DNA from 2 places in the Stenotrophomonas sp. 364 genome. Region 2 is predicted to be linked to the other one. Evidence: riboswitches for the same ligand, from Rfam matches in the RefSeq annotation. Region 2 holds a riboswitch; the other holds the start of a gene.
What was found. A riboswitch is a leader RNA that binds a small molecule or an ion and turns the genes downstream of it on or off. The one in region 2 is predicted to bind glycine.
Positions count from the first base shown of each region.

Region 1: another riboswitch for glycine. It lies ahead of GQ674_RS17130 (trimeric intracellular cation channel family protein); the one in region 2 lies ahead of gcvP (aminomethyl-transferring glycine dehydrogenase).

Region 1 is NZ_CP047135.1:3,803,211-3,813,351, reverse strand. Features, by position in the region: gene GQ674_RS17140 (MdtB/MuxB family multidrug efflux RND transporter permease subunit) at 1-2,305, opposite strand, end outside; gene GQ674_RS17135 (MdtA/MuxA family multidrug efflux RND transporter periplasmic adaptor subunit) at 2,302-3,477, opposite strand; gene GQ674_RS17130 (trimeric intracellular cation channel family protein) at 3,715-4,332, opposite strand; glycine riboswitch at 4,423-4,514, opposite strand; glycine riboswitch at 4,523-4,617, opposite strand; gene GQ674_RS17125 (GIY-YIG nuclease family protein) at 4,662-4,925, shown strand; gene GQ674_RS17120 (hypothetical protein) at 5,050-5,487, shown strand; gene GQ674_RS17115 (nuclear transport factor 2 family protein) at 5,519-5,965, shown strand; gene GQ674_RS17110 (DUF2750 domain-containing protein) at 5,962-6,384, shown strand; gene GQ674_RS17105 (DUF2004 domain-containing protein) at 6,503-6,826, shown strand; gene GQ674_RS17100 (hypothetical protein) at 6,862-7,125, opposite strand; gene GQ674_RS17095 (NAD(P)/FAD-dependent oxidoreductase) at 7,122-8,432, opposite strand; gene GQ674_RS17090 (NYN domain-containing protein) at 8,595-9,356, shown strand; gene GQ674_RS17085 (hypothetical protein) at 9,375-9,584, opposite strand; gene GQ674_RS17080 (glutathione S-transferase) at 9,687-10,141, shown strand, end outside.
Region 2 is NZ_CP047135.1:3,037,577-3,047,717, reverse strand. Features, by position in the region: gene GQ674_RS13915 (catalase) at 1-490, opposite strand, end outside; gene GQ674_RS13910 (AraC family transcriptional regulator) at 667-1,374, shown strand; gene GQ674_RS13905 (amino acid permease) at 1,456-2,838, shown strand; gene gcvP (aminomethyl-transferring glycine dehydrogenase) at 2,963-5,857, opposite strand; glycine riboswitch at 5,946-6,047, opposite strand; gene GQ674_RS13895 (multidrug effflux MFS transporter) at 6,341-7,564, shown strand; gene GQ674_RS13890 (hypothetical protein) at 7,671-8,063, shown strand; gene GQ674_RS13885 (M2 family metallopeptidase) at 8,179-10,141, opposite strand, start outside.

The DNA.
Region 1 (10,141 bases), 770 kb from region 2:
CCGGCCCGAAGGCCGCGTCCGGGCGCGCTTCCAGCACCACCCGGTACTGGTTGGCCTGGGTGAAGATGGTGGAGATCTGGCGCTGGCCGAACGCGTCGTACAGCGCATCGGCCACCGCGTCCACGCTGATGCCCAGGCGCGCGGCGGCGACGCGGTCGATCAGCACGTGCGCCTGCAGGCCCTGGTCCTGCAGGTCGCTGGCCACGTCGGCCAGGGCTGGGGACTGCTGCAGGTGGGCCAGCAACCGGGGCGTCCATTGCGCAAGCTGGTCGCTGTCGGGGCTGGTCAGGGTGAACTGGTATTGGGTGCGGCTGATCCGGTCCTCGATGCCCAGTTCCTGCACCGGCTGCAGGTACAGCGTGATGCCGGGCACGTGCGCCACGCGCTGCTGCAGGCGCGCGATGATCGCTTGTGCGTCGCTGCTGCGCTGCGCGTGTGGTTTCAGTTCGATCAGCAACCGGCCACTGTTGAGCGTGGCGTTGTTGCCGTCCACGCCGATGAACGAGGACAGGCTGGCCACGTCCTCATCGTCCAGCAGTGCCGACGCAAGCGCCTGCTGGCGCTGCGCCATGGCCTGGAACGAGATCGACTGCGGCGCTTCGCTGATGCCCTGGATCAGGCCAGCGTCCTGCACCGGGAAGAAACCCTTGGGCACCCACACGTACAGCGCGGCGGTGAGCAGCAGGGTGGCCACGGTGGCGCCCAGCATCAGCGGCTGGCGCTGCAGCACCCAGTGCAGCTGGCGGTCGTAGATCGCCACCACGCGGTCGAACGGGTCGCCCTGCTGCGCCGATTCCTGGCCGTCGGCATCGCGGCGGGTGGCATGCCCGGCCTTGAGCAGGCGCGCGCACATCATCGGGGTCAGCGTCAGCGAGACCAGCAGCGAAATGCCGATCGCCACCGCCAGGGTGATCGCGAACTCGTGGAACAGCTTGCCCACCACGTCGGCCATGAACAGCAGCGGGATCAGCACCGCGATCAGCGACAGGGTCAGCGAGATCAGGGTGAAGCCGATCTGCCGGGCGCCCTTCAGTGCCGCCTGCATCGGCGTGGCGCCGCGCTCCAGATGGCGGGCGATGTTCTCCAGCATCACGATCGCATCGTCGACCACGAAGCCGGTGGCGATGGTGAGCGCCATCAGGGTGAGGTTGTTGAGTGAGAACCCGGCCAGCAGCATCACCCCGAAGGTGCCCACCAGCGACAGCGGCACCGCGATGCTGGGAATGATCGTGGCCGGTATGTTGCGCAGGAACACGAAGGTGACCATCACCACCAGCGCGATGGCGATCAGCAGTTCGTGCTGCACGCCACGGATGGAGGCGCGGATCGATTCGGTGCGGTCGCTCAGCACCGCCACGTCCACGCCCTTGGGCAGCGATGCCTGCAGCTGCGGCAGCAGCGCCCGCACCTGGTCCACCACGGCGATCACGTTGGCACCGGGCTGGCGCTGGATGTTGATCAGCACCGCCGGCGTGGTGCCCGACCACGCGGCCAGCTGGCGGTTTTCCGCGCCGTCTTCGATTGTGGCCACGTCGCCCAGGCGCAGCGGCGCGCCGTCCTTGTAAGCCAGGATCAGCGCCCGGTACTCGGCCACCGAGCGCATCTGGTCGTTGGCATCGAGCATGATCGCGCGGGTGGGGCCGTCGAAGCTGCCCTTGGGCATGTTGACGTTGGCCGCGCCGATCGCGGTGCGGATGCTGGCCATGCTCAGCCCGTTGGCGGCCAGCGCCGACGGATTCACCTGGATGCGCACCGCCGGGCGCTGCCCGCCGGCCAGGCTGACCAGGCCCACGCCCGGCAGCTGCGACAGGCGCTGGGCCATGCGCGTATCCACCAGGTCGTGCACCTGCGGCAGCGACAGCCCCTGCGAGGTTACCGCCAGGGTCAGGATCGGCGTATCAGCCGGGTTGACCTTGCGGTACACCGGTGGCACCGGCAGGTCGTCGGGCAGGAAGCTGTCGGCGGCGTTGATCGCGGCCTGCACTTCCTGCTCGGCCACGCCGAGGGCGACCTCCAGCGAGAACTGCAGGGTGATCACCGAGGCGCCGCCGGAGCTGGTGGACGACATCTGCTTCAGCCCGGGAATCTGGCCGAGCTGGCGCTCCAGCGGCGCGGTCACCGCACGGGTGGTCACCCCCGGGCTGGCACCGGTATACAGCGTGGTGACCTGGATGATCGGGTAATCCACCTGCGGCAGTGCCGCCACCGGCAGCAGCCGGTAGGCCAGGATGCCGGACAGCAGCAGCGCCACCATCAGCAGCGTGGTGGCGACCGGGCGCTCGATGAAGGGCCGCGAGAGGTTCATGCGCCGGTCCGCGGCGCGTCCACCTGTGTTGTCGGCGTGGGCACCACCTCCACCGGCGCACCTTCGCGCAGGCCGTCGATGCCTTCTACCACCACCCGCTCGCCGGCCTTGAGGCCTTCGCGCACCGAGACGCGCTCGCCATCGGCCGGGCCCAGTACCACGTTGCGCAGGTGCGAGGTGTTGTTCGGCGCGATCACGTACACATAGCTGCCCTTGCTGCCGAACTGCACGGCGGCGTTGGGAATCACCACCGCATCGGCACTGCTGACCTGCAGGCGGATGTTGACGAACTGGTTGGGGAACAGCGCCTCGTCGGCATTGGCGAACTGCGCGCGCAGCTTCAGCGTGCCGGTGGCGGTGTCGATGCGGTTGTCCAGGCTGGACAGCACGCCGCTGCCGAGCGCCTGACGCTCTTCGCGATCCCAGGCTTCCACCGTGAGGTCGGGCGTGGCGCGCACGGCGGCCACCACCGCTGGCAGGTCCGGCTCGGGCACGGTGAACAGCACGCTGATCGGCGTGGTCTGGGTGATGGTGGCCAGCGGTTCGGTATCGCCGCTGCGCACCAGGTTGCCCACGTCCACGTTGCGCAGGCCCATGCGCCCGGCCACCGGCGCGGTGATGCGGGTGTACTGCAGCTGCAGGCGGGCTTCGTCCACCGCGGCCTGGTCGGTCTGCCGACGGCCCTGCAGCTGGCGCACCTTGCTCTGCTGGTCGCTCAGGTCCTGGGCAGAGACGAAGTGCTTGGCCTGTAGTTCGCTGTAACGCTTGAGCTGGGTCTGCGCGTTGTCCAGTTCGGCCAGGTTCTGCTGCTGGGTGCCCAGCGCACGCGTCAATGCCACCTGGTAGGGACGCGGGTCGATCTCGGCGATCAGGTCGCCGGCCTTGACGTGCTCGCCCTCGCGGAACGACAGCCGCAGCAGTTCGCCGTCCACGCGGCTGCGCAGGCTCACCGTATGCAACGGCGTCACCGTGCCCAGCGCCTTCAGGCGCACCACCAGGTCTTCGCGCACCACCGTGGCCACGCGCACCGGTGTTGCAGTGCTCGCGGGCGCGGCTTCGGCGGCCGGCGCGGGCGACAACACCCGCCAGGCGATCACGGCGGCGGCCAGCACGGCCCCGACCAACAGCGGTTTGAACAGACGACGGGAACGCGAGGGGAGCGGGGCAGACATGGGGCATCCTGCGCGTACGCCACACGGCGAACGCGTCCATGGTTTACCGGCCCGTGGGGGCAGGCGAGGCGAAGTGGGGTTGTCTGGCGGGGCCGCTGGTCGAATGCCGCAGCGTGGCTGGATACCGACCCGGGAGGGGCGGGGGCGTCATGGTACCGCGTGTGGGTGCCTGCACTCACATGACCTTGGTCATGGAGCGGAGACGGTCGGGTGCTACCGGTGCATTGAACGGTCCGTTCAATGCACCTCGTCGCGGTAGACGAACTTGGGCATTTCCCATTTGAAGTGGATGGCCAGCAGGCGCAGCAGGAAGCCGCCGCCCAAACACCACAGCGTGGCCGCGTTGATCGACACGCCCAGCTCCAGCAGGCCCAGGTAGGCCGCGCCGGTGAACAGGGTGATCACCGCATACAGTTCCTTCTGGAAGATCAGCGGCACCTCGTTGCACAGCACGTCGCGCAGCACGCCGCCGAAGGCGCCGGTCAGCATGCCCGAGATCAGCACGATCGGCGCGGCGTGGCCGGCATCGCGCGCCACCGCGCAGCCGATCAGGGTGAAACAGATCAGCCCCAGCCCATCCAGCACCAGGAAGGTGCGGCGGAAGTGGTGCATCCAGCGCGCCACCCAGGTGGCGATCAACGCCGCGCAGATGGTGAAGCCCAGGTACTCGGGGTGCTTCACCCAGCCCAGCGGATAGTGGCCCAGCACGATGTCGCGCAGCGAGCCACCGCCCAGCGCGGTGACGCAGGCAATGATGACCACGCCGAACAGGTCCATGCGCCGCCGTCCGGCGGACAGCGCGCCGGTCATGGCTTCGGCGGAAATGGCGATGAGGTAGATCAGGGAGAGCAGCATGGGGGAGGCTCCGGGCACGTCAGGCGGGGACGGAAGCACGCACATCGCACGCCAGCGCGGGGCACTGTCGTGAGGGTGGGATTCCGTTGCCGCTCCCGCTGTCCTTTTGCCTGAGAGTTCGGTGGCCAAGGCCACGTGCCCCTTCGGCGGGTCATTGAAGACCTCTCTCCAGATCGGCGTGCTGGATGCATGGTTGGTGGCGTTCCGAGCCACCGGCCTGAGCGATTATGGGAGCCTGCGCCTTCGGCGGGTGCCAGCGTGGCACCTCTGTCCTGCATCCGGGGCGGATTCTAGCAGCCGCCGGGCACTCTCCGGTGGATAATCCCGGTATGCCCGCTGAACCCGCCCCCTGGTACGTGTACCTGCTGGAATGCCGCAACGGCAGTTACTACGCCGGCATCAGCAACGATGTGGACGCCCGCTTCCAGGCCCATCTGGCCGGCAAGGGCGCCAAGTACACCCGCGCCCACCCGCCGGTGAAGCTGCTGGCCATGCGCGCCTACCCGGACCGGGCAACCGCCTCCAAGGCCGAATGGCAGCTCAAGCGGCAACCGCGGGCGCGCAAGCTGGCGTGGCTGCAGGCCACCCCGTAGCGCCGGGCTCTGCGCGGCTGCGCGTGGCGCTGGCTCGCCGTCACGGCGTAGGCCACAATCAGCCGACCACAGGGAGGGAACCAGGATGTTCGATCTCCAACGAAAGCCGCTGTCACGACCGCGCATGGCGTGGCTCCTGTCGTTCCCCGCACTGCTGTTCGGCCTGGTGATCGCCGCGCCTGCATCGGCGGCCACGCCCGTGAACGCACTGCGGTATGGCGACATCGCCCCGGCCGATTCCTTCCGTGCCGCCTACGCCCCCGATGCCATAGCGGCCGCGCGCATCTCGCTCGACCCGGGCAAGGTACCTGCCAACCTTCGTGGCCTGGTGCCGCTGGCCGAATACTGGGGCATCGGCGATGACGTCCTCCGCGAGATGCTGCAGGAGGGGGAGAGCCCGGCGAAGAAGAAGGCGCTGGCCGATGCGGTCAACCCGCACAATGCGGCGATCACGGCCTGGTTGGACAGTTGGCCGCAGGGCGAGCCAATGAGCGACGAGGCGGCCGCCTTCATGTACATGCAGCAGGGCCTGGACGAGATGGGGCTGTTCCAGGCGCGCTGATCCTCCTCTCTCTACCGGATGAACCCCTGCGATGACCCCGCTTGCCCTGCTGCTCGCCCTTGTCGGCGCTACTCCATCGGCCACCCCCGCCATCGATCCCGCCACGCGTGCCGCGATCGAAGCCACCTGCCTGGACTACGTGGACGGCCAGCTCGAAGGCGACCCGGCCCGCGTGGCGCGTTCGCTGCACCCGGACCTGGCCAAGCGCGCGATCCTCGGCGACACCCCGGATGAGCGCCTCGGCCTGCGCCGGATGTCGAAGGAAGAGCTGGTGGAACTCACCCGGCAGGGCGCATTGAAAACCCCGAAAGACCAGTGGAAGCGCAGCTGCACGCTGCTCGACGTCACCGGCAACGCCGCCTCGGTGCGGTTGGAAACGCCGTGGTTCGTGGACTACTTCCACATGGGCCGGTTCGGCGCGCGTTGGATCATCGTCAATGCGCTGTGGTACAGCAAACCCAAGGCAACAGCAAAGTGACGACCACGCACGGCGATAGCGAGGCGGGGTATCGGTTCGGGCCGAGCGAGGTCGATGCCGTGCTGCGTGCACGGCCGGAGAAGCGCTACGCCTATTTCGTCAATCGCGTGGCCGACTGGGAAGAAGTGTGGGGATTGCGCAACGCCGATGGCTGGGTGATGTCGGCCACCGATGCGGGTGAACAGGTGGCACCGTTCTGGCCGTTCCGCGCGTTCGCCGAACGTGCGGCGGTAGGCAGCTGGTCGAACACGTGGCCGGAAAGGATCGCGCTGCACGCCTTCCTGGAGCGCTGGCTGCCCGGCCTTGCCGGTGACGGTCGGCGGGTCTGTGTCCTGCCCGACGAACACGGCCAGGGCGCCACCGTGGAGCCTGCCACGCTGAAGGCCGATATCGAAGAAGAGCGGGAAAGACTCGAATAGTCTGCGGGAGACGAACGCGCGCGATTGACCGCCCGCCACGTCATCGCGATCATGCCATGAGCCCCGCGCGTTTCCACAATGCAAGCCCGCATTGCACCCCTGCCGACAAGGACGCCACATGACCGATACAACCGCACAACGACAGGCGCAGGCACTGGCCGCCATCCAGCAGGCCGTGGGCACCGAAGCCGGCGAAGACGGCGTGGATCTGTTCGCCGACCACCACCGCGACGAACTGCCGCCCAGCTATTGGCAGCAGCACCTGGGCGACGTTGCGCCGACGTCGGCCGCCATCATCGGCCTGCTGGAATTCAAGTCGGCCTGGGGCGAAAACGAGAGCGAGTATTTCGATTTCACCCTGCCGGGGGACGTCACCAACTACGTGGTGTCGGTGCACTTCGATGAAGCCGGCGAGGTCGACGGGATCGCGATGGAAAGCTGATGCACCGGGGCGAAGTCACCGCGATGGGTTCACCCCTAACGCGGCGGCAGCACGAACATCAGGAATACGCACACCACCAGAATGCCCACCAGCACCCAGCGCAGCCCCGCCGGTGACAGCACGCCGAACAGGCGCAGCGCGCTGGCAGCGAAGTGGTGCCCGCAGTTCGGACAACGCACCTGCATCTGCACGTGGCGCGGGGTGATCGCGTTGAAGAACATCGGCACACCGCTGCGCACCAATGCCCTGCGGCTGTCGAACACGGCCGCGCAGCCCGGACAGGTTTCGCGGTTGCTCATGGCGTGGGCGGCGGCGGGGTGTCGCTGGGCAGCTTCGGCCTGCGGTCCTCACGGTCATCCCCGAAGATGATCCGCGCACTGCGCTGGTAGCTCCAGTACGCCACCGCCCAGTTGAGCAGCACCACGATGCGGTTGCGGAAGCCGATCAGGAAGAACACGTGTGCGGCCAGCCAGAACCACCAGGCCAGCACGCCGGACAACTGCAGCCTGCCCAGGTGCACGATGGCCGCCATGCGCCCGATCGTGGCCAGGTTGCCGAAGTCCTGGTACTTGAACGGGCCCGGCGCCGGTTTGTCCTCCAGCCGCGCGCGGATGATCGCCGCCACGTGCTTGCCCATCTGCTTGGCTGCCGGTGCCACGCCGGGCACCGGCCGGCCGTCGGCCTGGCTGAGCGCGGCCAGGTCGCCGGCGACGAAGATCTCCGGGTGGCCTTCGATGGTCAGGTCGGGCTGTACCGGCACACGGCCGGCGCGGTCCAGCGGCACTGCCAGTGTCCGTGCCAGCGGCGAGGCGGCCACGCCGGCGGCCCACACCACGGTGCGCGCCGGCACGAACTGGTTGCCCAGCTGGAAGCCGTCGCCGTTGATGTCGCTGACCGGCGTACCGGTGAGCACTTCCACGCCCAGTTTTTCGAGCTGGCGGCGCGCTTTCAACGACAGCACCTCGGGGAAGGTCGACAGCACGCGCGGGCCGGCTTCCACCAGGCGCACCTTGGCGCTGGCCGGGTCGATGTGGCGGAATTCGTTGCGCAGTGTGTGCCGGGCAATCTCGGCCAGGGTGCCGGCCAGTTCCACCCCGGTGGGGCCGCCGCCGACGACCGCGAAGCTGAGCCAGGCGGCCTTGCGGGCCGGATCGGGCTCGGCCTCGGCGCGCTCGAAGGCCAGCAGCAGCTTCCGGCGCAGTGCGATGGCATCGTCCAGGGTCTTCAGCCCTGGCGCATCGGCGGCCCATTCGTCATGGCCGAAGTAGGCGTGGGTGGCACCCGTGCACAGCATCAGGGTGTCATAGCCCAGCGCGCTGCCGTCGGCCAGGGTGATCTGCCGGGCCTGCTTGTCGATCGAGGTCACTTCGCCCAGGCGCACTTCCACGTTGCGCTGGTCGCCCAGGATGTGGCGCAGCGGCGCGGCGATATCCGGCGCCGACAGGCCGGCGGTGGCCACCTGGTACAGCAGTGGCTGGAACAGATGGTGGTTGCGGCGGTCTACCAGGGTGATGCGCACACGCGCGCTGGCCAATGCCCGGGTGGCCCAGAGGCCGGCGAAGCCTCCACCGATGATCACCAGGTGGGGCAGGGTATCGCGGGTCATGCAAGGACTCCTTGGCGGGGGCCGGCCCTCCGGCCCATGGGTTCATGGTCGACGCGGCATATCGTCGCACGTGAAGCACGATGTTCACGCCGATGACAGATACTGGGTTCAGGGGCCGTCGCGCTGGCAGGCGGCGGTGGTCGCATCGCTCTGGAGGCTGACATGACCGAACCGGAAAAGCGCATCGCCCTGCTGATCGATGCCGACAACGCACCGTCGTCGAAGATCGACGTGGTGCTGGCCGAGGTGGCGCGCTATGGCGTGGCCAACGTGCGCCGCGCCTACGGCAACTGGAAGAGCCCGGCGCTGAAAGGCTGGGAATCGGTGCTGCATGCCTATGCGATCCGCCCGATCCAGCAGTTCGCCTACAGCCGGGGCAAGAACGCCTCGGACATGGCGATGGTGATCGATGGCATGGACCTGCTATACGCACGCAACCTGGACGGGTTTGCGATCGTCTCCAGCGATGCCGACTTCACCCCGCTGGTGATGCGCCTGCTTACCGACGGGGTCAAGGTGTACGGATTCGGAGAGAAGAAAACCCCCGAGCCGTTCGTCAATGCCTGCTCCAAGTTCACCTACCTGGAAGCGCTGGGGCAGGACCTGGCGGCAGATCCGGAGGTCGAGCACGGCAACGAGGAAACCCGGCCGCGCAAGAGTGGCCCCGAGCTGCGCAGCGACACCCGGTTGGTGCAGATGCTGCGCAGTGCGGTGGCCTCGGCCGAAGCCGACGATGGCTGGTCGCACCTGGGCCCGGTGGGCAGCCAGATCGGCAACCAGGCCTCGTTCGATTCGCGCAACTACGGCTACGGCAAGCTCAGCGAACTGCTGGCCGCCACCGGTTTGTTCGAGATGAAGAAAGACGGCAAATCCACCTATGTCCGCGCGCTGCCAAAGAAGGGCGCGGCCAAGGCGGCCAAGTGATGCACGGCGGGGTCCCGGTCAGTGCGTGGCGTGCAATACCGACAGCGTGCGCGCGTCGGACTGCTGGTAGCCGTCGATGACACCGCGGCCAAAATCCTGCAGCGTGCCGAACGACATCAGCACCAGCGCGGCGGCCAGCATCAGGTTGCGATGATGACGGCGGTAGCCTACGACCAGCAGCACGATACCCAGGCACAACAGACTGATTTCAAGGATCTGCGCAAACATTGCATTTCGTCCATGAGGTGACGGCCACGCCGCCGACCGGCGTATCGTAGCGCCACCGCGCGGTGCTGTGGCGCCGCTTCTGTCCGAACCGGGAAACCAACCATGCTGAAGATCTGGGGCCGCCACAATTCGAGCAACGTGCGCAAAGTCCTCTGGTGTGCCGAGGAAATCGCCGTGCCCTACGAGTCGATCCAGGTCGGCGGTGCCTTCGGCGGCACCCAGTCGCCGGAATACCGGGCGATGAACCCCAACGGTCTGGTGCCGTTGATCGAAGACCATGGCCTGCCGCTGTGGGAATCCAACACCATCGTGCGTTACCTGGCCGCGCGTTACGCGCTGGGCACGCTGTACCCCGAAGACGTGGTGGCACGCGCGCAGTCGGAGAAATGGATGGACTGGACCACCTCCGCGTTCTCGGGCGTGTTCCGCGACCTGTTCTGGGGCACCCTGCGCACCGCGCCGGCCGATCGCGATGAAGCGCGTATCGCCACCGCGCTGGTACGTTCGGGCGAACTGCTGGCCATGGCCGACGATGCGCTGTCGCGGCAGCCGTGGCT
Region 2 (10,141 bases):
CCTGGATGAAGAACACCGGGATGTTGTTGCCGACCAGGTCCCAGTTGCCTTCGCGGGTGTAGAACTTCACCGCGAAACCGCGCACGTCGCGCGGGGTGTCAACCGAACCGGCGCCGCCGGCCACGGTCGAGAAGCGGGTGAACACCGGCGTACGAACGCCCACCTCGGTCAGCACGCGCGCGCGGGTGAACTCTTCCAGCGACCTGGTCAGCTCGAAATAGCCGTGCGCCGCGCTGCCGCGGGCATGCACGATGCGCTCGGGGATGCGCTCATGGTCGAAGTGGGTGATCTTCTCGCGCAGGATGAAGTCTTCCAGCAACGTCGGCCCGCGCGGGGTATCGCGCAGCGAGTTCTGGTTGTCGGCAACCGCAATGCCCTGGTTGGTGGTCAGCGGCGGGTGGGTGCCACCGGCGTGCTGATGCAGTTCGTCCCCTTGGCCACGGCTGTCGGCGGGAGATGCGGGTTTGGTGCGGGGCTTGCTGGCGGCCATGTGGCGGCTCCGGGCTGGCGGGAAGGCAACCCCCACACTGGCGTGCACGGCGTTAATCGCGGGTGCGAAAAGACCGGCGCGCATCCACCCGCGCTTCACATCCGGCGCCCGGGCGCTGGGTAGCGCGCACCCGGACGGGTATCCTTGGCCCGAATCTCCCGCCACCTGTCTGCCGCATGCGCGTAGAACCTGCCGACATCGAAGCCCTGTTTGACGCGATCCCCGACGTGCTGTTCTTCATGAAGGACCGCGACGGGCGCTATACGCACATCAACCAGACCATGTTGCGCCGGCTCGGCCTGAAGTCGCGCAAGGAGGTGATCGGGCGCACCGCGGCGGAGATCTATCCCACCGGGTTGGGGGCCGATTACGCCAGCCAGGACGAACAGGTGCTGGCCGGGCGGGTGATCGAGAACCTGATGGAGCTGCACCTGTTCGCCAACCGCGAGCCGGGCTGGTGCCTGACCTGCAAGCGGCCGCTGCTGGTGGACGGGCAGGTCAAGGGGCTGATCGGCATTTCGCGCGACCTCGGCCAGAAGGACAGCCTGGGCACCCAGTACGAGCAGCTGCGGCTGGCGCTGGCGCACCTGAACGCGCATTACGCCGAGAACGTGCGCATGCAGACCCTGTTGGACATCACCGGGTTTTCGCTGTCCAAGCTGGAGCGCACCTTCCGCAAGGTGTTTCAGATGACCCCGCAGCAGGTGCTCACCCGCCTGCGCATCCAGATGGCGGTGCACCTGCTGCACGGCGGCGACAGCATCGCCAGCATCGGCCAGGCCTGCGGCTTCACCGACCAGAGCGCGTTCACCCGCAAGTTCAAGGCCGAAGTGGGGGTGTCCCCGCGCGGCTACCGCGCGCAGATCGGCGAGCGCGACCGCTAGGCCCGGCTGGGCCCTGTGGCCTATGCCGCAGCCCGGCCGAACAGGTATCGTGTGGCACCTGTTGCCCGCCAAGCGATTCCGATGCCCGCATCCCCGACTCCGACGCCAGCCGCTCCCCGCCTGGGCCACGCGCTCAAGCCCCGCCAGCTGATCATGATGGGGCTGGGCAGCGCGATCGGCGCGGGCCTGTTCCTGGGCTCGGGCGTGGGCGTGCAGGCGGCTGGACCGGCGGTGCTGCTGTCCTACCTGGTCGCCGGCGCGCTGGTGATCATCGTGATGAACGCCCTGGGCGAGATGGCCGCGGCCAAGCCGACCAGTGGTGCGTTCTCGGTGTACGCGGCCGACGCCATGGGCGCCACCGCCGGTGCCACCGTGGGCTGGTTGTGGTGGGTGCAGCTGGTGATCGTGATCGCCGCCGAAGCGGTGGGCGCGGCCGGGTTGCTGGCCACGGTCTGGCCGGCGGTACCGGTGCCGATGGCCGCACTGGCCTTCATGCTGTTCTTCACTGCAATCAACCTGCTTGGGGTGAAGAACTTCGGCGAGTTCGAATTCTGGTTCGCGATCCTCAAGGTGGTGGCGATCATCGGCTTCATCCTGATCGGCGTGGCGCTGCTGATGGGCTGGCTGCCGGACGTGGCCTCGCCGGGCCTGTCCAATTTCACCGCGCATGGCGGGTTCGCGCCCAAGGGCCTGGCCGGTGTGGGCGCGGCGCTGCTGGTGGTGGTGTTCGCCTTCGGCGGCACCGAGATCGTGGCGGTGGCCGCGGCCGAGACCGAAGACCCCGAGCGCAGCATCGCGCGCGCCATCCGCACCGTGGCCTGGCGCATCCTGGTGTTCTACATCGGTTCGCTCAGCGTGATCATCGCCGTGGTGCCGTGGACCAGCGAAGCGCTGAAGTCGCCCTTCGCGGCGGTGCTGCAGGTGGCCAACATCCCCGGTGCGGCCACGGCGATCACCCTGATCGCGGTGATCGCGCTGCTGTCGGCGCTCAATGCCAACCTCTACGGCGCCTCGCGCATGATGTACTCGCTGGCCCAGCGCCAGGAGGCTCCGGGCGTGCTGGGCTGGACCGACCCGCGCCAGGTGCCGATCATCGCGGTGCTGGCCAGCGTGCTGTTCGGTTTCGCGGCCACGGTGATGGAGCTGCTGTTCCCGGACAAGGTGCTGCCGGTGCTGCTCAACATCGTCGGCTCGACCTGCCTGCTGGTGTGGACCATCTCGCTGCTGTCGCAGCTGATCCTGCGCCACCGCGCCAACCGTGACGGCACCCGCCTGCCGTTCCGCATGGCCGGCTACCCCTACCTCACCGTGATCGGCCTGGGCGTGCTGGCGCTGATCTTCGGCCTGCTGCTGTCCGAGTCGCACACCCGCCTGCAGTTCCTGTCGATGGCCGCGCTGACCGCGGTGATCGCCATCAGCAGCGAAGTCGCCCGCCGCGTACGCGCCAGCCGCAGGGCGGATTGACGGTACTGCCGGCCGCTGGCCGGCTCATCACCTCACCGATCGGCATCGTGTGCGACGGGGCATCCGGCAAACAGAAACGGCCCGCTTGCGCGGGCCGTTTCCTGTTGCGACAGGGCAGGGAGGCTTAGACCTCCACGCCCTCGTCTTCCTTGTACGCATCCACGGGGATGCACGCACACATCACGTTCTTGTCGCCGTACACGTTGTCCACGCGCGCTACCGGCGGCCAGTACTTCTGCTGGCGCAGGCTGGCCAGCGGGAAGGCCGCCAGCTCACGCGGGTAGGCATGCGCCCACTCGCTGGCCGACACCGCGGTGGCGGTATGCGGGGCGTGCTTGAGCGGGTTGTCCTCGCGGTCCAGGCGGCCGTCTTCGATCGCGGCGATCTCCTCGCGGATCTGAATCATCGCGTTGATGAAGCGGTCCAGCTCGTGCAGCGATTCGCTTTCGGTCGGTTCCACCATCAGCGTGCCGGCCACCGGGAAGCTCAGGGTCGGGGCGTGGAAGCCGAAGTCGATCAGACGCTTGGCCACGTCCTCGGCGGCAATGCCGGAGGTCTTCTCCAGCGGGCGTACGTCCAGGATGCACTCGTGTGCCACCAGCCCGTTGCGGCCGGTGTACAGGGTCTTGAAGTGCGGGGCCAGGCGGGTGGCGATGTAGTTGGCGTTGAGCAGCGCCACCTGGGTGGCCTTGCGCAGACCGGCGGTGCCCATCAGGGTGATGTACATCCAGCTGATCGGCAGGATCGAGGCGCTGCCGAAGCTGGCCGCGCTGACCATGCCCACCGGGCCGTTGTCGCCCAGCTTGCCCGGCAGGAACGGCGCCAGGTGCGACTTGACCGCACACGGGCCCACGCCCGGGCCGCCGCCGCCGTGCGGAATGCAGAAGGTCTTGTGCAGGTTCAGGTGCGACACGTCCGAGCCCCACTTGCCGGGCTTGGCCACGCCGACCAGCGCGTTCATGTTGGCGCCGTCGGTGTACACCTGGCCGCCGTGCTTGTGGATGATCTCGCAGATCTCCACCACCTCTTCCTCGAACACGCCGTGCGTGGACGGGTAGGTCATCATGATCGCGGCCAGGCGGTCGCTGTACTTCTCGGCGTTGACGCGGATGTCTTCCACATCGACGTTGCCGTTGGCGTCGGTCTTGGTCACCACCACCTTCATGCCGCACATCTGCGCGGACGCCGGGTTGGTGCCGTGCGCCGAATCCGGGATCAGGCACACGTCACGGTGGTCGTCACCGCGCGAGCGGTGGTAGGCGCGGATCGCCAGCAGGCCGGCGTACTCGCCCTGCGCGCCCGAGTTGGGCTGCAGGCTCACCGCGTCGTAGCCGGTGCATTCCACCAGCATCGCCTCCAGGCTCTCGATCAGTTCCTTGTAGCCGGTGGCCTGGTCGGCCGGGGCCAGCGGGTGGATGTCGGCGAACTCCGGCCAGGTCACCGGAATCATCTCGGCGGTGGCGTTGAGCTTCATGGTGCAGCTGCCCAGCGGGATCATGGTGCGATCCATGGCCAGGTCCTTGTCCGCCAGCGAACGCAGGTAGCGCAGCAGTTCGTGTTCGCTGTGGTGGGTGTTGAACACCGGGTGGGTCAGGAATGCGCTGGTGCGCACCAGGCCGGCCGGCAGCGCGTCGGCGGTGCGGGCGTCCAGGGCATCCACGTCCACCGTGGCACCGAACAGCTGGCCCAGGGCCACGATGTCCTCGCGGGTGGTGGTTTCATCCAGGCTGATGCCAACCGCTTCGCTGTCGATCGCGCGCAGGTTGATGCGCGCGGCGGCGGCCTTGGCGTGGATCGCCTTGGCATCGATGTCCTTGACGTGCAGGGTGTCGAAGAAGTGCTCGCCCACGTTGACGCCGGCAGCGCGCAGCGCACTGGCCAGGATCGCGGCCAGGCGGTGGGTGCGGCGGGCGATCCGGGTCAGGCCCTCCGGACCGTGGTACACCGCGTACATCGAGGCCATCACTGCCAGCAGCACCTGCGCGGTGCAGATGTTGGAGGTGGCCTTCTCGCGGCGGATGTGCTGCTCGCGGGTCTGCAGGGTGAGGCGGTAGGCCGCGTTGCCCTGGGCGTCGACCGACACGCCGATCAGGCGGCCCGGCATCGAGCGCTTGTAGGCGTCGCGGCAGGCCATGAACGCGGCATGCGGGCCACCGAAACCGAACGGGACGCCGAACCGCTGCGAGTTGCCCACCACGATGTCCGCGCCCCATTCGCCGGGGGCGGCGATCAGGGTCAGTGCCAGCAGGTCGGTGGCCACGGCAACCAGGCCACCGCGCGCGTGCACGGCATCGGCCAGCGCCTTGTAGTCACCCACATGGCCGAAGGTGTCCGGGTACTGCAGCAGCACGCCGTAGGCTTCTGCTTCCATGGCCTCGGCCGGGGTGCCCACGCGCAGCACGATGCCCATCGGCTCGGCGCGCGTGCGCAGCAGTTCCAGCGTCTGCGGGTGCACCGCGTCGTGCACGAAGAAGGTGTCGGACTTGCTCTTGGCCGAACGCTTGGCCAGGGTCATCGCTTCCGCTGCCGCGGTGGCTTCGTCCAGCAGCGAGGCGTTGGCAATTTCCATGCCGGTCAGGTCGGCGCACAGGGTCTGGAAGTTGATCAGCGCTTCCATGCGGCCCTGCGAAATCTCGGCCTGGTACGGGGTGTAGGCGGTGTACCACGCCGGGTTTTCCAGCACGTTGCGCAGGATCACGTTCGGGGTGAGCGTGCCGTAGTAGCCCTGGCCGATGAAGGTGCGGAACACCTGGTTCTTGTCGGCGATGGCGCGGATCTTCGCCAGTGCCTGCACTTCGGTCAGCGACTCGGGCAATGCCAGCGCCGCCGGCGACTTGATCCCGGCGGGCACGATCGCATCGGTCAGTGCGTCCAGCGAGGCGTGGCCAACCACGTCGAGCATCTGCGCGATTTCGGCGTCGTTGGGGCCGATGTGGCGTTCGACGAACGCGTGGCTGTGTTCAAGCTCGCGCAGGGAAGGGGCACGCGGGACGGAAGTATTCTGGGACATGGCTGGCATCTCGAAGAGTGGGCACGCACGTTTGGAAGTCTGCCTGGCCGGGGTGCATCGCACGCGCGCGCGAACCACCGGACCCTGCGGTCTTCCTGGGTGCCCCTCTGTCCTTTTGCCTGAGAGTTTAAAAGCGCGCATCTGCGTGCTTCGTGCCCCTTCGGCGCCGGCAGTGGCCGGTCTCTCCAGAGTTTTGATGCGAGTGGTATCGGGCCTGAGCGATTACGGGCGTTGCGCCTTCGGCAGCGGGTGCTTCAAAACAAAGCGCCGCTTCTCCCACCATGTAGCCCGGCGATTATAGCCCAGCGGCTTTGCCGGCTGCGGCCCTACGCGGGATGAATGGGGGCCGCCAGACGCCCCGGAATGGGACCGGTGGCATGGTGCGGGGGCCGGCAAAGGCCTATCATGGCCGGATCCTCGTATTCATCTGGCGCCGCCCGTTCCGGGCTGGCGCCCGCCGTGCATTTGCGCATGGCCCAGACGGAAGACCGCATGACGCCCGCCTCGCCCTCGACCCGCCGCCTGGCCCTGCTGCTTGCAGGCCTGGCGATGTTCGGTCCGTTCTCGATCGACACCATTTTCCCGGCCTTCCTGCTGCTGGGCGAGCGCATGCAGGTGGACCAGGTGGCGGTGCAGCAGACCATCAGCGTGTACCTGCTGTTCTACGGCCTGATGAGCCTGGCGCACGGCCCGCTGTCCGATGCGTTCGGGCGCAAGCGGGTAATCATCGGCGGGCTGGTGCTGTTCATCGGCGCCTCGATCGGCTGCGCGCTGTCGCGCGACATGACCACGCTGCTGGTGTTCCGCGCGCTGCAGGGCGTCACCGCCGGGGTCGGGGTGATCGTCGGCCGTGCGGTGATCCGTGACCTGTACCACGGGGCCGACGCACAGCGGCTGATGAGCCAGGTGTCGATGATCTTCGGCGTGGCCCCGGCGATCGCGCCGATCATCGGCGGCTGGATCCTGCTTGGCGGGGGCGACTGGCCGCTGATTTTCTGGTTCCTGGTGCTGTTCGGGGTAATCCTGCTGCTGGCCACGGGCAAGTGGCTGCCCGAAACCCACCCGGTGGAGGCACGCACGCCGTTGTCGATGCGCGCACTGCTGCGCAGCTACCTGCGCATGGGCTCCAACCCGCGCCTGTTGCGGCTGGCGGCGGCCGGTGCGTTCAACTTCTCCGGCATATTCCTGTACATCGCCTCGGCGCCGGTGTTCGTCATGCAGCACCTCAAGCTGGGCGAGGGCGGCTTTGCGTGGCTGTTCATCCCCACCATCGGCGGAATGACGATGGGCTCGTTCCTGTCCGGGCGCATGGCCGGGCGCCTGACCGCGCAGCGCCAGATCGGCATCGGCTTCGGCCTGTGCGCGGTCTCGGCGGCCCTCAACCTCGGCTATGTGCTCGCGGTGCCGCAGATCATGCTGCCGTGGGCGGTGCTGCCGATCTTCCTCGGTGGCGTGGGCATGGCGCTGATCTTCCCGATCCTGGCGCTGGCGGTGCTGGACATGTACCCGCACCAGCGCGGGCTGGCCTCGTCGATGCAGATGTTCATCCAGCTGATGATCAACACCGTGGTGGCCGGTGTGGTCTCGCCGCTGCTCAGTGCCAAGCCGCTGCATCTTGCGCTGGGCTATGCCGGCTTCTTCGCCGTGGGGGCCAGTTTCTGGTACTGGGAACGCCACTGCGAACAACGCCGTGCGGTGCTGACCCCGATCGAATGAGCCGCCACGCCCGGCCACGTCTGCAGGGCTTGCTGCACCGGTATGGACGGGCGTGGAGAGGCGCGTGCGGTATCCTTCCCACTTTGATGCAGTCCGGACGTTCCTGATGTCGACCACCTCCAAACTGCGCCGCGACATTCGCCGGCGCCGCGAAACCCTGGCCGCCAACCGTGAGCAGGCCGCCGCCTCGCCGGTCGAACCGCATGCCGAACTGCGCGACCAGCAGCGCACGCTGCTGGCCGGCGTGGTGCGCCGCGACGGCGAATGGGTGCTGGGCATGGACGGCCGTATCGCCGGCCAGACCCCCAGTGCCGCCCGCGTGCTGGCGCTGATCATGCAGGCCGCCGAACTGCACGAACGCCAGGGCACGCCGGTGCGCCTGGTGTATTCGGATGCACTGAAGGACGCCGCGCATGCCGAGGCCAAGGCCGATGGCAAGGACTTCGAGCAGTTCAAGACCGAACTTGCGGCCAGCCTGAAGACCCCGACGAAATCCTGAGGCCGGGCGGGTAGAGCCACGCCATGCGTGGCTGCATTCAAGAAAAAACCGGCCTTTCGGCCGGTTTTTTTTCATGCAGCGATGGAGCCGACCAACGGCCGGCCCCAGCGCCCGGTCAGCGTGCCGCCGGTGCGGTCGCGGCCGGGGCGGCCGCGGCGGTGGCCGCCGGTGCCTTCCAGCCGCACATCTGGCCCTGGTTCTGCTGCTTCAACCAGTCGTTGACCGGGGTGAAGTACTCGATCATCGGACCCGCATCGAGCTTGTCGCCACCGGTGATCTCACGCAGCGTGGCCTGCCACGGCTGGCTGGCACCCTTGCTCAGCATCGCCCAGAACTTCTGCCCGGCTTCCTTGTTGCCGTAGAAGCTGCACTGGTGCAGCGGGCCCTTGTAGCCGGAGGCATCGCACAGGCCCTTGTAGAACTGGAACTGCAGGATGCGCGCCAGGAAGTAGCGGGTGTACGGGGTGTTGCCCGGCACGTGGTACTTGGCACCCGGATCGAAGAACTCCTCACCGCGCGCGCCCACCGGGGCCACGCCCTGGTACTTGGCCTTCAGGTCCCACCATGCCTGGTTGTAGTGGTCCGGGGTGATGGAGCCGTCGAACACGCCCCAGCGCCAGCGGTCGATCATCAGGCCGAACGGCAGGAACGACACGCCGCTGAGGGCCATGCGCATCTGCGCGTTGATGGTGGCCTCGCGGCTTTCCTGCGGCTTGTCGACCAGGCCGATGGAGTTGAGGTACTGCGGGGTCATCGCCAGCACGATGGTGTCGCCGATCGCTTCGTGGAAGCCATCGTTGGCACCGCCCTGGAACAGCGGCGGCAGCGGGTTGTAGGCCAGGTCGTAATAGATGTGGCCCAGCTCGTGGTAGATGGTGGTGAAGTTCTCTTCGGTAGGCTTGATGCACATCTTGGTGCGCACGTCGCCATCCATGTTCATGTCCCAGGCGCTGGCATGGCAGACCACGTCGCGGTCCAGCGGCTTGATGAACTGGGTCTTGTCCCAGTACGACTTGGGCAGCGCGGGCATGCCGAGGGAGACGTAGAAGTCCTGCGCACGTTCGGTCATCTGCTTGGCGGTACGCAGTTCGGCCTCGCGCTGCGCCTTGAACTGCGCTTCGACGGTGGCGCTATTGCCACCGGCCTTGGCCAGCGCGCCGCTGAGGTTGGTCTGGTACTGCTTTTCCAGTGCGGCGGTGATGTCCAGGCTGCCGGCGCCGGGATACGGCTCCAGCTGGTCCCAGAGGTTGGACCAGTCCTGCTGCCACATGTTGCCGAGCAGGTGGGCGGCGATCAGGCCACCCTCGGTTTCGGCCTTGTCCTTGCCGTAGGTGGTGTCAAGCTTGGTACGGGCGTAGCAGTGCAGCTGTTCGTACATGGGCTTGACCTGTTCCCACAGGCGGTCGGTTTCCGGGCCGATCTGCTCGGGGGGCATGTCGTAGCCGCTGCGCCACATCTGGCCGGCGTCGGCGAAGCCCATTTCCTTGGCACCTTCGTTGACGAGGCCGACGAAGCGCTGGTAGTCGGCGCGCATGGGTTTGGTGGTGGCGTGCCAGCCCTGCCAGGCGTCAAGCTGTTTGTCATAGTCGCGGCTGCGGGCGAGGACCTGTTCGAGGTCGCCAAGCTGGCGGCAGGTGGCGGGGTTGGCATCATCGGTGCAGTACCTGCCCGCGCCGTAGGCGCCTTCCATGCGGCTGGCGATGCGGGTGAGCTCGGAGAGCTTGGCCGGGTCGCGCGGGGCGGGCATGGAGGTCATGAGTTTGAGGAGGTGGATCTGGCGCTTGGTATCCTCGCTCATGGGCTTGCCGTCATACGTGCCGGCCTGGGTGATCCAGCCGTTGAGGACGGTGAGCCAGCGTTCGTTGGCCTTGGCCGCCACGCGCTCGGAATCCTCGTTGATGTAGGTCGAGGAGAGCCACTGTGCCGAGGTCATTTCCGGGTACATGGCCTTGTACTCGGCGTTGACGCGGGCGATGAACTGGTCCGCGGTTTCGGTCGGGGTGGCAGCAGCCGCGGCGGGGGCATCGGCCGGGGTCGTTTCCTTCTGGCAGGCCGCCAGCGTCAGTGCGGCAGCACTG